DNA from 3 places in the Micromonospora sp. RTBAU3-60 genome. Region 1 is predicted to be linked to each of the others. Evidence: riboswitches for the same ligand, from Rfam matches in the RefSeq annotation. Region 1 holds a riboswitch; each other region holds the start of a gene.
The links. Region 1 has a riboswitch for cyclic di-AMP ahead of ACY34I_RS03440 (C40 family peptidase). Riboswitches for the same ligand answer to the same signal wherever they lie in the genome.
Positions count from the first base shown of each region.

Region 1 (3,959 bases):
AAGTAGTGCGACCAGTCCCAGTAGGGGCCTGGGTCCCAGTGCATGCCGGCGACGGTCCCGGCGGTGGTGCCAGGGACGTTGTCGTGACCGAGGATGTGCTGCCGGTCCAGCGGGATCTGGAACCGCAGCGCCAGGTGGCGAACCAGCTTGGCCGAGGTCCGGTACATCGCCTCGGTGTACCAGGTGCCGTGGCCGGCGAAGCCCTCGTGCTCGATGCCGATGGACTTGGCGTTGACGTACCAGTTTCCGGCCTGCCAGCCGACGTCCTTGGCCTTGATGTGCTGGGCCACGTATCCGTCCACCGAGCGCAGCGTGTAGTGCCAGCCGAGGTAGGTCACATCCTGGACGAGCCGCACGCTGGGGCCGAAGTAGCCCTCGGTGTCGTGGATGATGATGTACTCGATCTTCTGCTGCGCCGGCCGGTTGCCGATGTCGTAGTTGCCGTAGTCCACGATGTTCGTCTCGGGGATCGTGTATTCGCCGTACGGCGCGGGGATCCACTCGCAGGCGAGGCGGACCGGGCACTCGATCCCGTCCGGCCGCTCGGCGCGGCGCAGCCCGAGCTTGTGCAGCCCGGACTCGTCCGGCGTCACCGCGGTGGCGGCGAGGGTCACCCGCTGGCCGTCGTCGGTGGTCCGGCTGGCGCCCTGGCTCAGCTGGTCGTACACCTCGTCGGCGAAGGCCGCCGCGGCGTCCTCGGTGTCCGCGCCGGAATACCGGGCCACCGCGCCGTACCAGGCCGCCGGGTCGCTGCCGGCGCCGACCGGCCCACCCAGTTCCTTCTGGTACGAGGCCAGCAGCGCCGCGCCGCCCCGGATGTTGGCGGCCGCGTCGGTGCGCAGCGTCTCCTTCGACTCGCCGGTGAGGTCGGCGGCAGCGTCCATGGTCTGCAGCGAAGCCTGGGGCAGGGCGTCCCCGGACGGCGCAGCCGCGGCGCTCAGGTCGACGGTGAGCGGGCGGGACTCGTCGCCGCGGGGGTCCTCGTTCTCGTCCACGTGTGCGCTGGACGGGGTCGAGGCGACCTGCTCGGCGTCGGTGAGGTGCATCGGGCCGTAGCCGCCGCTGGTGCTGGGCTGGCCGGTGTGGGTGTCCCAGCGGGACTCCAGGTAGGAGACGCCCAGCAGGACGCTCTGCGGCACGCCGTACTCCGCCGCCGCGGTGGCGTACTGCTGCTGGCGGTCTGCGCTGTCGGTGGTCCCGGCGGTGAGGGGTGCCGCCGCGGTGGGACCGCTGGTCGCGAGAGCGGTGGCCGCCGCGACGGCGGCGGCCAGCAGTATCCGTCTGCGCGGTGGCAGTGCTGAGAGGTGCATTGAACCTCCAGATAGGGATGGGGGTGACTGCGCCCCCACCCTCACTCCGCCGATGCCCTGTGGTCAATACCTTTCCGAATTGAGATGTTGTCCGTAGAAAACCTTCATGCCCCGCTTGTTCGCGAATCCGGTACGGAGTGTCACGGCCCAACGGGTTGCGGAACGATAACAACGGTCCCTAGTCTGGTCAGTCGTCGACCGGTAGGTTCACCGTCCAACCCGGGTGGTGACGGTCGGACACCGCCGAGTCGCCTCCGGGCGAGCCGGGGACCCAGGTACCTGGGGTGAATCCGCAGCCACTGCGGTAGGGCGCCTCCCTTCCCGCCCGAACCCGTCAGCTAACCCGGTAGGCGGTCAGGAAGAAGGAGTACGGAGCCCGGTGGCATACCATGCCCCGCGGCCACCGTCGGTCCGGTCGGTCGACCGGTCGGCGGCTGCGCCGCGTTCACGCTGGTCCCGCTTCACCACCGCCCTCGCCGCCCTGGTCGGCACCGCCGTCGTCCTGACCGGCGGCGCCACGGCGGCCCACGCCGAACCGTCGGTCGCGGAGATCGAGCGCCAGATCGACCAGGACTGGAACAAGCTCGAACCGATCATCGAACAGGTCAACTCCACCCGCGAGAAGCTCGCTGCCCGGCGCAAGCAGGCCGACGCGCTGGCCAAGCAGATCGCGCCGCTGGAGGCCCGGGTCGACGCCGCCCTCGGGCAGGTCGGCGGGCTGGCCGCCGACGCGTACAAGGGCAACAACCTCTCCACCGTCAACGCCCTGCTGGGCAGCCGGTCGCCGAGCGAGGTGGTCAACGGCCTCGAACTGCTCGACCGCTTCGCGCACCACCAGCGGCAGGAGGTGCAAGCCGTCGCCGAACTGCGCGACCAACTCGCCGCGAAGAAGAAGCCGCTGGACGAGATGGTCGCCCAGCTCACCCGTACCGAAGCCCAGCTCGCGGCGCAGAAGAAGCAGATCGACGCCGAGATCGCCCGGCTTCAGAAGCTCCGCCTCAAGGTCTACGGCAATGGTGGCGGCGGGCCGTTGCGCCCCGCGCCCTGCCCCGCCGGCTACCCGGGCGGCCCGGCCGGTGTCGCGGTGAAGTTCGCCTGCGCCCAGATCGGCAAGATCTATGTCTGGGGTGCCGCCGGCCCGGACCACTACGACTGCTCCGGACTCACCATGGCGGCCTGGGCCAAGGCCGGGGTCTCCCTGCCGCACAACGCCCGCGAGCAGCACGATGTCACCCGGCGGGTGAGCCGCAGCGAGCTACGCCCCGGTGACCTCGTCTTCTACTACAGCGACCTGCACCACGTCGCCATGTACGTCGGTGGCGGCTGGGTGGTGCACGCCTCCCAGTCCGGCAAGCCGATCACCATGAAACGCGTCGACGACGGCCAGATCAACAGTTACGGCCGCCCGGGCTGACCGGTCCGCAGGGGCTCCCGCGCCGCGGGGGCCCCTGCGGCGTGCTCAGCGGGTCGGCCAGACCCGCCAGTTCTGCCAGGACCGGCTCGGGGTCGGCCCGCGCTGCCCCTGGTAGCGCGAGCCGTAGACCGCCGAGCCGTACGGGTGCTCGGCCGGCGACGAGAGCCGGAAGATGCAGAGCTGGCCGATCTTCATGCCCGGCCAGAGCGTGATGGGCAGATTGGCCACGTTGGAGAGTTCCAGCGTGACGTGCCCGGAGAAGCCCGGGTCGATGAAGCCGGCGGTGGAGTGGGTGAGCAGCCCGAGCCGGCCCAGGCTCGACTTGCCCTCGAGCCGGCCGGCGAGCTGGTCGCCCAGCGAGATCACCTCGAGCGTCGAGGCGAGCACGAACTCGCCCGGGTGCAGCACGAACGGCTCCCCCTCCGGCACCTCCACCATCGAGGTCAGGTCGTCCTGCTGCACGGACGGGTCGATGTGCGTGTAGAGGTGGTTGTTGAAGACCCGGAAGAGCCGGTCCAGGCGTACGTCGATGCTGGAAGGCTGCACCAGCGTGGGCTCGAAGGGCTCCAGCGCGAGGGTGCCCGCCTTGATCTCGGAGACCAGGTCGCGGTCGGAGAGCAGCATCGGAACACCATAGCGACCGGAACGGGTGACCTGCGTGTCGGACTACATCTTCGTACACGTGTTCGATAGAATGTCCGCATGGCTTCCTGGTCCGAATTCGCCGCCGACGAGCCCCGACTCGCCGACGAGATCCGCCTTCTCCTGCAGCAGTACGGGCCGGGTTTCGGCTACCTCGCCACGGTCCGCGCCGACGGCGGCCCCCGGGTCCACCCGGTCTCCCCGGTCATCACCGACGAGGGGCTCTACTGCTTCGTCATCGACTCGCCCAAGCGCCGCGACCTCGAACGCGATGGCCGCTACGCGCTGCACTCCTTCCCGCCGGAGGAGAGCGACGACGAGGCGTACGTCGCCGGCCGGGCCCGCCCGGTGACCGACCCGGCGACCGTGGCCCGGCTGGCCGGGATCGGCCGGGCCGCGCCGCACGTCGACTGGCGGCTGTTCGAGTTCACCGTCGAGGTGGCGATGCTGACCCGGCGCGACCAGGCGGCCCACCTCGGCGGGGGCCGGCCGCAGGTGCGGGTCTGGCTCGACCCGCAGGCGACCGCTCCAGCGCGGCATACCTCGACCATGCCCGAGGGCCGGCGCGGCCGGCACGGCTTCGACACCCGCCG
Region 1 covers NZ_JBUEGB010000002.1:279,071-283,029, forward strand. The annotation lists gene ACY34I_RS03435 (N-acetylmuramoyl-L-alanine amidase) at 1-1,310, opposite strand, end outside; cyclic di-AMP (ydaO/yuaA leader) riboswitch at 1,542-1,677, shown strand; gene ACY34I_RS03440 (C40 family peptidase) at 1,690-2,724, shown strand; gene dcd (dCTP deaminase) at 2,770-3,348, opposite strand; gene ACY34I_RS03450 (pyridoxamine 5'-phosphate oxidase family protein) at 3,427-3,959, shown strand, end outside.

Region 2 (3,959 bases), on a different contig from region 1:
GAGGTGACCAGGTGCAGGGTGAGCAGGGCCTTGCGCGTGGTGGGCGAGAGTCGGCTCATGCCCTCGATGCTCGACCGTCGCCGCCCCGGCGTCGTGGGGCGCACGGCGACATCCGGCGTACGTCGGTGGGCGTACGGTGGCCCGCCGGGCGGCGGGCCACCGCGCGCTCAGTACACCGACAGGTGCACGTGGTTGGTGTGGTCGCTGGACGGGTCGCCGTTGCCCCCGCTGTACGCCTTCCACCCGCTGCTGGGCAGCCAGATCTGCTTGTACCAGATCACGTAGAGCACGGCGAGCGCATCGGCGTTGCGGATGAAGTACGCCGCCAGGTTGTTGCCGTACGTCTTGTCGCCGCCGGTGGCCACCCCGCCGAAACCGTCCTTCTGGGCGGCGAAGTCGCACGCCCGGCCCTTCGGGTGCTCACCCGAACCGCTGGGGCGGTAGCAGGAGACGTACCGGGTGAACCCGGCCGCCTTGGCCTGCTGGAGGGCGTGCAGCGTACGCGGGGTGATGCAGCCGTCGGCCGGCGTCGGGTCGCTGACGCTGCACGACTCCGGCGGCCAGGAGCCGTCGGCGTTGCGCGGCGCGGGGGTGGCGTTCGCCCGGGACGTGCCCTGCACGCTGCCGCCGGCGGTGCCGGTGGCCCGGTTGTTCGCCACCTTCAGCGCGCGTTCCGCCTGGTCCTTGCGCTTGGCCATCACCGCGACCTGCTTGCGCTGTTCCTGGATCTCGCGGTTGAGCGCGGCCTGGGTGCGGGTGGCCTGGTCCCGGGTGTCGATCAGGTCACGCAGCGCGCGGTCCTCGTGCGCGGCGACCTGCTGCAGGGTGAGCGCCCGGTCCATGAAGCCCTCGGGGTTGCTGCTGCCGAGCAGCGCCGCGGCGGTGCCGAGCCGTCCGGTGCGGTACGCCAACCCGGCGATCTCGCCCACCTTGGCGTCGCGTACGCCCAGCTCCGCGTTGATCGTCTTGAGTTGGGCGGTGAGCTGCTGCTGCCGGCCCACCGACCGGTTCAACGCCGCCCGCGCCTCCAGCCAGCCCTTGCTGGCCGCGTCGAGTTGGGCGCGCAGCGCCGGCGTGCCGCCCTCGTCGTCGCCGGGCGCGGCGGCGAGCAGGCCGGTCGGGGGAGCCGCCGAGGCGGGGGAGACCGGCGCGGTCGCGACGCCGAGGGCGAGCGCCGCGACGAGCAGGGCCGCCAACCGGGCGGCCGTCCGTCGTACAGGTGCCACTGCTGGCATTCACATGTCCTTCCGTCAACCGCCGACCGGGTTAGCTGACGGGTTCGGGACGGAAGATCCCTACCGCTGACGCGGATGCACCCCAGGTACGTGGTTCCCCGGCTCGCCGTGCTGCGGCGATTAGGCGACGGCCACCGCGGGCGCCGCAGGGGCGCCGCCCGGCGGAGGCCGCGACCGAGCCTACCGGCGCTGCCTCGACCCGTCCCCGGTGGCGGTGATCGAAAATCGGGCATAAGCTGGCATTAGTGGCAACAGCCACTTGAATTTAAGGTTGTCCTCAATTACCACTCAACGGTGCCGCAGGCGCCGGGTGACGCCCCGGGTTCGATCTGCAACGTGGCGTGATCGATCCGGAAGTCCTCGTGCAGCGCGGCCCGCGCGGCGGCGAGCACCTCGCCCACCTCGGTGCCCGGGGTCGTGGTCAGGTGCGCCGAGGCCACGTCCATGCCGGAGGTGAGTGTCCAGACGTGCAGGTCGTGCACCTCGGCGACGCCGGGCACCGCGGCCAGCCGGTCGTGCACCGCGGTCACCTGCAGGTGCTCCGGGGCGGCCTGCACCAGGATGCGGACCGCGGCCCGACCGAGCCGCCAGGTGCGCGGCAGGATGAACAGCCCGATCGCCACGGCGACCAGCGGGTCCGCCCACCACCACCGGGTGAACGTGATGACCAGGGCGGCGGCGATCACCCCGAGCGAGCCGAGCAGGTCGCCGAGCACCTCCAGGTACGCCCCCTGCAGGTTGATGCTCTCCTGCGCCCCGCTGCGCAGCAGCGCGAACGCGGCCAGGTTGGCGAGCAGGCCGAGCACCGCCACGGCGAGCATCGGTCCGGCGAGGACCTCCGGTGGCTCGCCGAACCGGCGGACGGCCTCGACGAGCACGTACGCGGCGACCGCGCCGAGCAGCACCGCGTTGGCGAGGGCGGCCAGCACCTCCAGCCGGTAGAGCCCGAAGGTGCGCTGCGGGTCGGTGTCGGCGCGCCGGGTGGCGGTGATCGCGGCGAGGGCCATGCCGATGCCGAGGACGTCGGTGAACATGTGCCCGGCGTCGGAGAGCAGGGCCAGCGAACCGGTCGCGAAGGCGGTCACCGCCTCGACCAGCATCAGAGCGCTGAGCAGCGCGAAAGCGGCCCAGAGCCGGCCGCGGTGGCGGTGCGCGGCGTTGGCCACCGTGCCGCTGTGGTCATGACCTGCGCCCACGCCCACACCCTTTCGTCCCGCACCCCGGCCAGGCCCAATCTATGCTCACATCGCTATATATGCAAGTGATCTGGTGGCGCGGCGCCACTACGACGCCTTCAGCTCGGCGCGTCTTTCGCCGCGCGCCGACCTGAAGCCGTCGCTGAAGCCGTTGCTGCAGCCGACGCTGGGGCCGTTGTCAGCCGACCGGGTCGAGGGTGGTGAGGCGCTGGGTGGCCCGGGAGAGCGCCACGTAGAGCGTCCGGACGCCGGACCCCGGATCGGCCCGGATCTCGCTCGGCGCCACCAGCACCACGCCGTCGTACTCCATGCCCTTGGCCTGGAGGCTGGTCACCACCTGGAGTCGGCCGCCGCCGAGTTCGCCCAGCCAGCCGGCCACCTCGTCCCGGCGCGGCACCGGCGTGATCACGCCGACCGTCCCCTCCACCTCGGCCAGCAGCGTGCGGGCCGCCGTCACGGTGGCCGGGGCCAGCTCGGCCGGCGGCACCGTCAGCTCGACCGGTTCGACGCCGGTGGTACGGACCGCGGTGGGCAGCGCCAGGTCCGGGTAGAGCCGACGGATCTCCGCCGCCGCCACCGCGAAGATCTCCGCCGAGTTGCGGTAGTTGGTGGTGAGTTCGTAGCGGTGCCGGCGCCGCCGCCCCAGCGCCTGGTCCCGGGCCCGGGTCAGCTCCTCCGGGTCGCCGGTCCAGGCGGTCTGCGCCGGGTCGCCCACCACGGTCCAGGAGGCCAGCCGGCCCCGCCGGCCGATCATCCGCCACTGCATCGGGGAGACGTCCTGCGACTCGTCGACCACCACGTGGGCGTAGTCGCGGTAGTCCTCCGGGCGCTCGCGGGCCGCCGCCCGGGCCGCCCGCTGCCGGTCGGCGAACGTGCTCAGCTCCCGGACGCCCCCGGCGAGCTGGAACGGGTCGCGCTTCGGCTTCGCCCGCTGCACCGGCTTGCCGAGCAGCGCGTCCAGCTCGTCCAGCAGGGCGATGTCGGCGATGGTCAGCCCGGCCCGGTCCAGCGTCCGGTACGCCTCGGTGAGCAGCCGGATCTCGGCCCCGGACAGGATGCCGCCCGCGTACCGGCGCAGCCGCTCCGGGCGGGCCAGCCAACCGAGCACGTGTCGCGGGTGCAGCCGGGGCCACCAGGCCTTCAGGAACTCGCGGAACTCCGGCCGGTCGATGATCTCGTCCTCGAACGCGGGCTGCTCCGGCAGCCGGCCGATCCGCAGCCGGCGGGCCTGCGCGTACAGGGCGGCGAGGACGCCGTCGAACCCGGCCCGGCGCACCTCGTTGCGGCGCGCGCCGCGGGGCAGCGCCCGATCCCGGATCGCGTCCAGCTCGGCCCGTTGCAGGCGGAGCAGCTCGCCCCGGTAGAGCAGGCGCAGCTCGGTGGGGGAGTCCGGCACGGCGTCCCGGACCGCGCGTTCCAGCACCCGGCGCATCCGCAGTGACCCCTTGACCGCCGCCACCTCCGGCGGATCGGTACGCGTCGCCGACATGCCGGGGAAGAGCGAGCCGAGCGAGTGCAGGGTGGCGGT
Region 2 covers NZ_JBUEGB010000026.1:40,735-44,693, reverse strand. The annotation lists gene ACY34I_RS23710 (hypothetical protein) at 1-59, opposite strand, end outside; gene ACY34I_RS23705 (coiled-coil domain-containing protein) at 168-1,235, opposite strand; cyclic di-AMP (ydaO/yuaA leader) riboswitch at 1,240-1,372, opposite strand; gene ACY34I_RS23700 (cation diffusion facilitator family transporter) at 1,517-2,431, opposite strand; gene ACY34I_RS23695 (HelD family protein) at 2,610-3,959, opposite strand, start outside.
Region 2: another riboswitch for cyclic di-AMP. It lies ahead of ACY34I_RS23705 (coiled-coil domain-containing protein); the one in region 1 lies ahead of ACY34I_RS03440 (C40 family peptidase).

Region 3 (3,959 bases), on a different contig from region 1:
TCGCCGAGCTGTCCGCTGGTAACCGTCGCTTCGTCACCGGAGCGCCTCGTCATCCGAACCAGGACGCCGAGCACCGTGCCGCCGTCGCCGACGGCCAGCACCCGTTCGCGGTGATCGTGGGCTGCGCCGATTCGCGGCTCGCCGCCGAGATCATCTTCGACCGCGGCCTGGGTGACCTGTTCGTGGTGCGGACCGCCGGCCACACCGTCGGCCCCGAGGTGCTCGGCAGCGTCGAGTACGCGGTCGCCGTGCTGGGCACCCCGCTGGTGGTGGTGCTCGGCCACGACTCGTGCGGCGCGGTGCAGGCCGCCCGCGAGGTGGTCGCCACCGGCACGCCCCCCGCCGGCCACCTCGGCGCGCTGGTGGACGCGGTCGTGCCCAGCCTGGCCCGGGCCGCCCGGCAGGGCGTCGAGGACCTCGACGACATCGTCGACATCCACATCGCGCGGACGGTGGAGGCGATGCTGGCCCGGTCCGCCGTGCTCGCCGAGCGGGTGGCGGCCGGACGGTGCGGGGTAGTCGGCATGTCGTACCGGCTCAGCGCGGGCGAGGTGCGGACGGTGGCCGAGGTGAAGGCGGGCGTGACGTTGCCGGTCCCGGCCGCGCCCGCGGCTCCGCCGCCCACCGCCGTCGCCGGTTGAGCCCTAGTTGACGACGAGGGGCCGCCCCGCTGGTCGCGGAACGGCCCCCTCGGAGCGGTACGGCAGCTACAGCATCGACACGTGTACGTGGTCCGTGTGGTTGGAGGGCCCGCTGTAGGACTTCCACCCGGTCGCCGGGAACCAGATCTGCCGGTTCCAGATCACGTAGTAGACGCCGAGCCGGTCGGCGTTGCGGATCACGAAGGCGGCGAGGTCGTTGCCGTACCTTCGCATGTCGTTGTTGTGCCAGGGGGAGAAGCCGCTGCGCTGCAGGGACCAGTCGCAGGCCCGGCCCTTGGGGTGCTCCCAGGGCCCGCCCGGGCGGTAACAGCCCACGAAACGGTCGAAGCCGGCCCGCTTGACCTCCTTGTACATGTGCAGCGTGCGCGGGGTGATGTAGCCCGAGGTGGTCGGGTCCTTCACGCTGCGTGATTCGGGCAGCCAGCCCCCGTCGGCGGTCCGGCCGGGACCGATGCGGGCGACCGGGGAGGTGGCCGAGACCAGGCCACCGGTGAACCCGCGCCCGCCGACCAGCGCCAGCGCCTTCTCCGCCTCGGCCTTCTCGCGCTTCATCGCGTTGGTCTGCTTCTGCTGCTCGCGGACCTCCGCGTCGAGCGCGATCTTGGCCTGCTCGGCGCGATTCTTCGCGGCGTTGACCGCGGCGAGCTTCTGCGCGTTCATCAGGTTCAGCTCGTCGAGGGCGGAGGCCCGCCGGACAAACGAGTCGGGTGCGTTGCTCTCCAGCAGCATGGCCATCGCGCCCATCCGGCCGGTCCGGTAGGACTGCGCGGCGATCTCGGTCACCTGTGGCCGCAGCGCGTCCAGGTCGGCCTGCGCCGCCCGGATCTCGAGGCCCAGTTGGAGCTGGCGCTGCTTCGACTTGTCCAGCTTCGCCTTGGCTTGCAGGTAGCCGCGGTTGGCCGCGTCGATGACCTCGGTGATGAGCGGCGGATCGTTGTCCTCCTCGTGCCCCGAGGGGGTGGGGGTGTTGGGTGCGGCCAGCGCCGGGGTGGGCCCGGCGACGATGGCGAACGCGGCGAGCACGGCCGCCACGGGTGTCAACCAGCGGCGCAGGGGTGCCGTCAACAGTGTTCCCTTCCGTCGACCGCCGACCGGGTTAGCTGACGGGTTCGGGACGGAAGTGGCCCCTACCGCCTGCGCGGATTCACCCCAGGTACCTGGTTCCCCGGTTCGCCGTGGGGCGATTGGGCGGTGGCACCGCAGGCGCCGGTGCGCGCCTTCGGCGGTGACCGGCAGTGAGGTTACCCGACGTCCCGGCTGCGGAGCTACGTCCCGAAGCCGACCAACCGCACGTTTTCGTCGTCGCCCTGCGTGACCAGGGTCGCGTTTGAGTCGGACGGTCACGCTCCGGAGTGTCACCATGTGGCCTCGGTGCTCCTCTCCGGTCCGGACCGTCCGGCGGCCGCTCCGCCGAGCGCCTCCAGCGCGTCGTGCCGTTCGGCCGGCGGCCGGGACGCCGGCGGGCGAGGCTCGGGGTCCGTCGCGGCGCCGGCCCGCCCGGCGGTGCGGACCACCGCCGCCAGACCGGTGGTCAGCGGTACGGCGGCGATCAGGCCGAGCGTGGCCACCGCGCTACGGACGATCTCCTGGGCCATGAACTCGCTGGTTAGGATCTCGATCACCGGTCGCGAGTCGGCGACCAGCAGGAGCAGCAGTGGCAGCGACGCGCCCGCGTACGCCAGCACGATGGTGTTGACCGTGGAGGCGATGTGGGCGCGGCCCACCCGGGTGGCCGCCCGGTAGAGCTGCATCCGGGACAGCCCGGGGTTCGCGTTCGCCAGCTCGGTGACCGTGGCCGCCTGCGTGACCGTGACGTCGTCCAGCACGCCGAGCGAGCCGATGATGATGCCGGCCAGGAGCAACCCGTGCAGGTCGACGTCCTGCTGGAACATCGACAGCGTGGTGGCGTCCTCGCTGCCGTAGCCGGTCAGGTGGGTGGCCGCGGTGGCCAGGGTGCCGAGGAGACCGGTCAGCACCAGGCTGCCCAGGGTGCCGAGCACCGCCACCGAGGTCTCGGCGGTGATCCCGTGGGTCAGGTAGAGCACCACGAACATGATCAGCGCGGCGCCGACGATCGCCACCAGCAGCGGCGGCTGGCCGGCGCCGATCCCGGGCAGCACGAAGCCGAGCAGCACGGCGAAGCTCGCCACCAGGCCGCCCAGCGCGGCCAGCCCGCGCCAGCGCCCGAACGCCACGATGGCGACGGCGAAGAGCACGGCCAGCCCGACCAGCGGTGTACCGCGCTGGTGCTCGGCGATGTTGTAGCTCTTGGCCGTCGGATCGGCCGGGTCCATCAGCTCGACGAGGATGACCTTGTCGCCGACCTCGACCCGTGGCGAGCCGGGGCCGGCCGGGAGGGGTGCCTCGATCTGCCGGCCGGCGTCCGGGCCCTGCTCGGCGGCGACCGTCGCGGTCCCGCAGGGACCCGTGGGCCCGCCGGCGCCCTCCTCCGGCGTCGGCGGGCACGGCTCGGTGACCACCCGGGTCACGGTGCCGTGGTAGCGCGGCAGGTTCGCGTCGCCCGCCGGCTCCCGGCTGTCCCGCGGCCAGAGCACCAGCGCGGCGACCACGGTCGCCAGGAACAGCGGCACCACCGTGGCGACCAGGATCCGTCGCACCCGGGGCGGGGCGGGCGGAGCGGGACGGGTGTGGTCGGCGCCCATGGCGAGTCTCCGAACGAGTCACGGCTGGATACGTGTCACCGGGCTGGCCGGCTCACCGGGCCGGCGCTGGCGCCGGCGAGCGAGCGGAGACCGGTCGTCGCCGGGAATGTTAGCCAGGCCGGGAGGCCGCCGCAGCCGATGTGCGATCTCCCTGGTTCCGCCCGGCCCGCTCCGCGGCGCCCACTAGCGTGGTTGCCGTGCGAACGGCGACAGCGGTGACGACCGGACCGTGGGTCCGGCTCCTGCTGCTGCTCGGCACCCTGGTCGGGCTGGCCGCCATGCACACCCTCGGCCACGGCGCGCACGCCGGCGGGGGCCCGACCGGTCACGCGGTGGGTGGCCACGGCGCCCCGCCGGCTGTGATGGTCGCCACGACCGGCGACTGCCCGGGCGACGACTGCAGCCACGCCCGGATGCTCCCGCCGGCGGACGGCAGCGCCCAGGTGCTCCCGCTGGTGGACGCCCGCGCCCGGGCGCTCCCGCTGGGCGACCTGGGCGGCGACCGGTCCGGCTGGAGCATCTGTCTGGCGGTGCTCGGCGCGTTCGCCGTCACGCTGCTGGTCGCCCTGCTGCTGCGGGCCCGGTCCGGGGCCGGCGGGCCGACCGCGAGTCGGCCGCTCCGTCCCGCCCCGGG
Region 3 covers NZ_JBUEGB010000004.1:115,217-119,175, forward strand. The annotation lists gene ACY34I_RS05890 (carbonic anhydrase) at 1-641, shown strand, start outside; gene ACY34I_RS05895 (coiled-coil domain-containing protein) at 708-1,727, opposite strand; cyclic di-AMP (ydaO/yuaA leader) riboswitch at 1,733-1,863, opposite strand; gene ACY34I_RS05900 (YibE/F family protein) at 2,018-3,325, opposite strand; gene ACY34I_RS05905 (hypothetical protein) at 3,523-3,959, shown strand, end outside.
Region 3: another riboswitch for cyclic di-AMP. It lies ahead of ACY34I_RS05895 (coiled-coil domain-containing protein); the one in region 1 lies ahead of ACY34I_RS03440 (C40 family peptidase).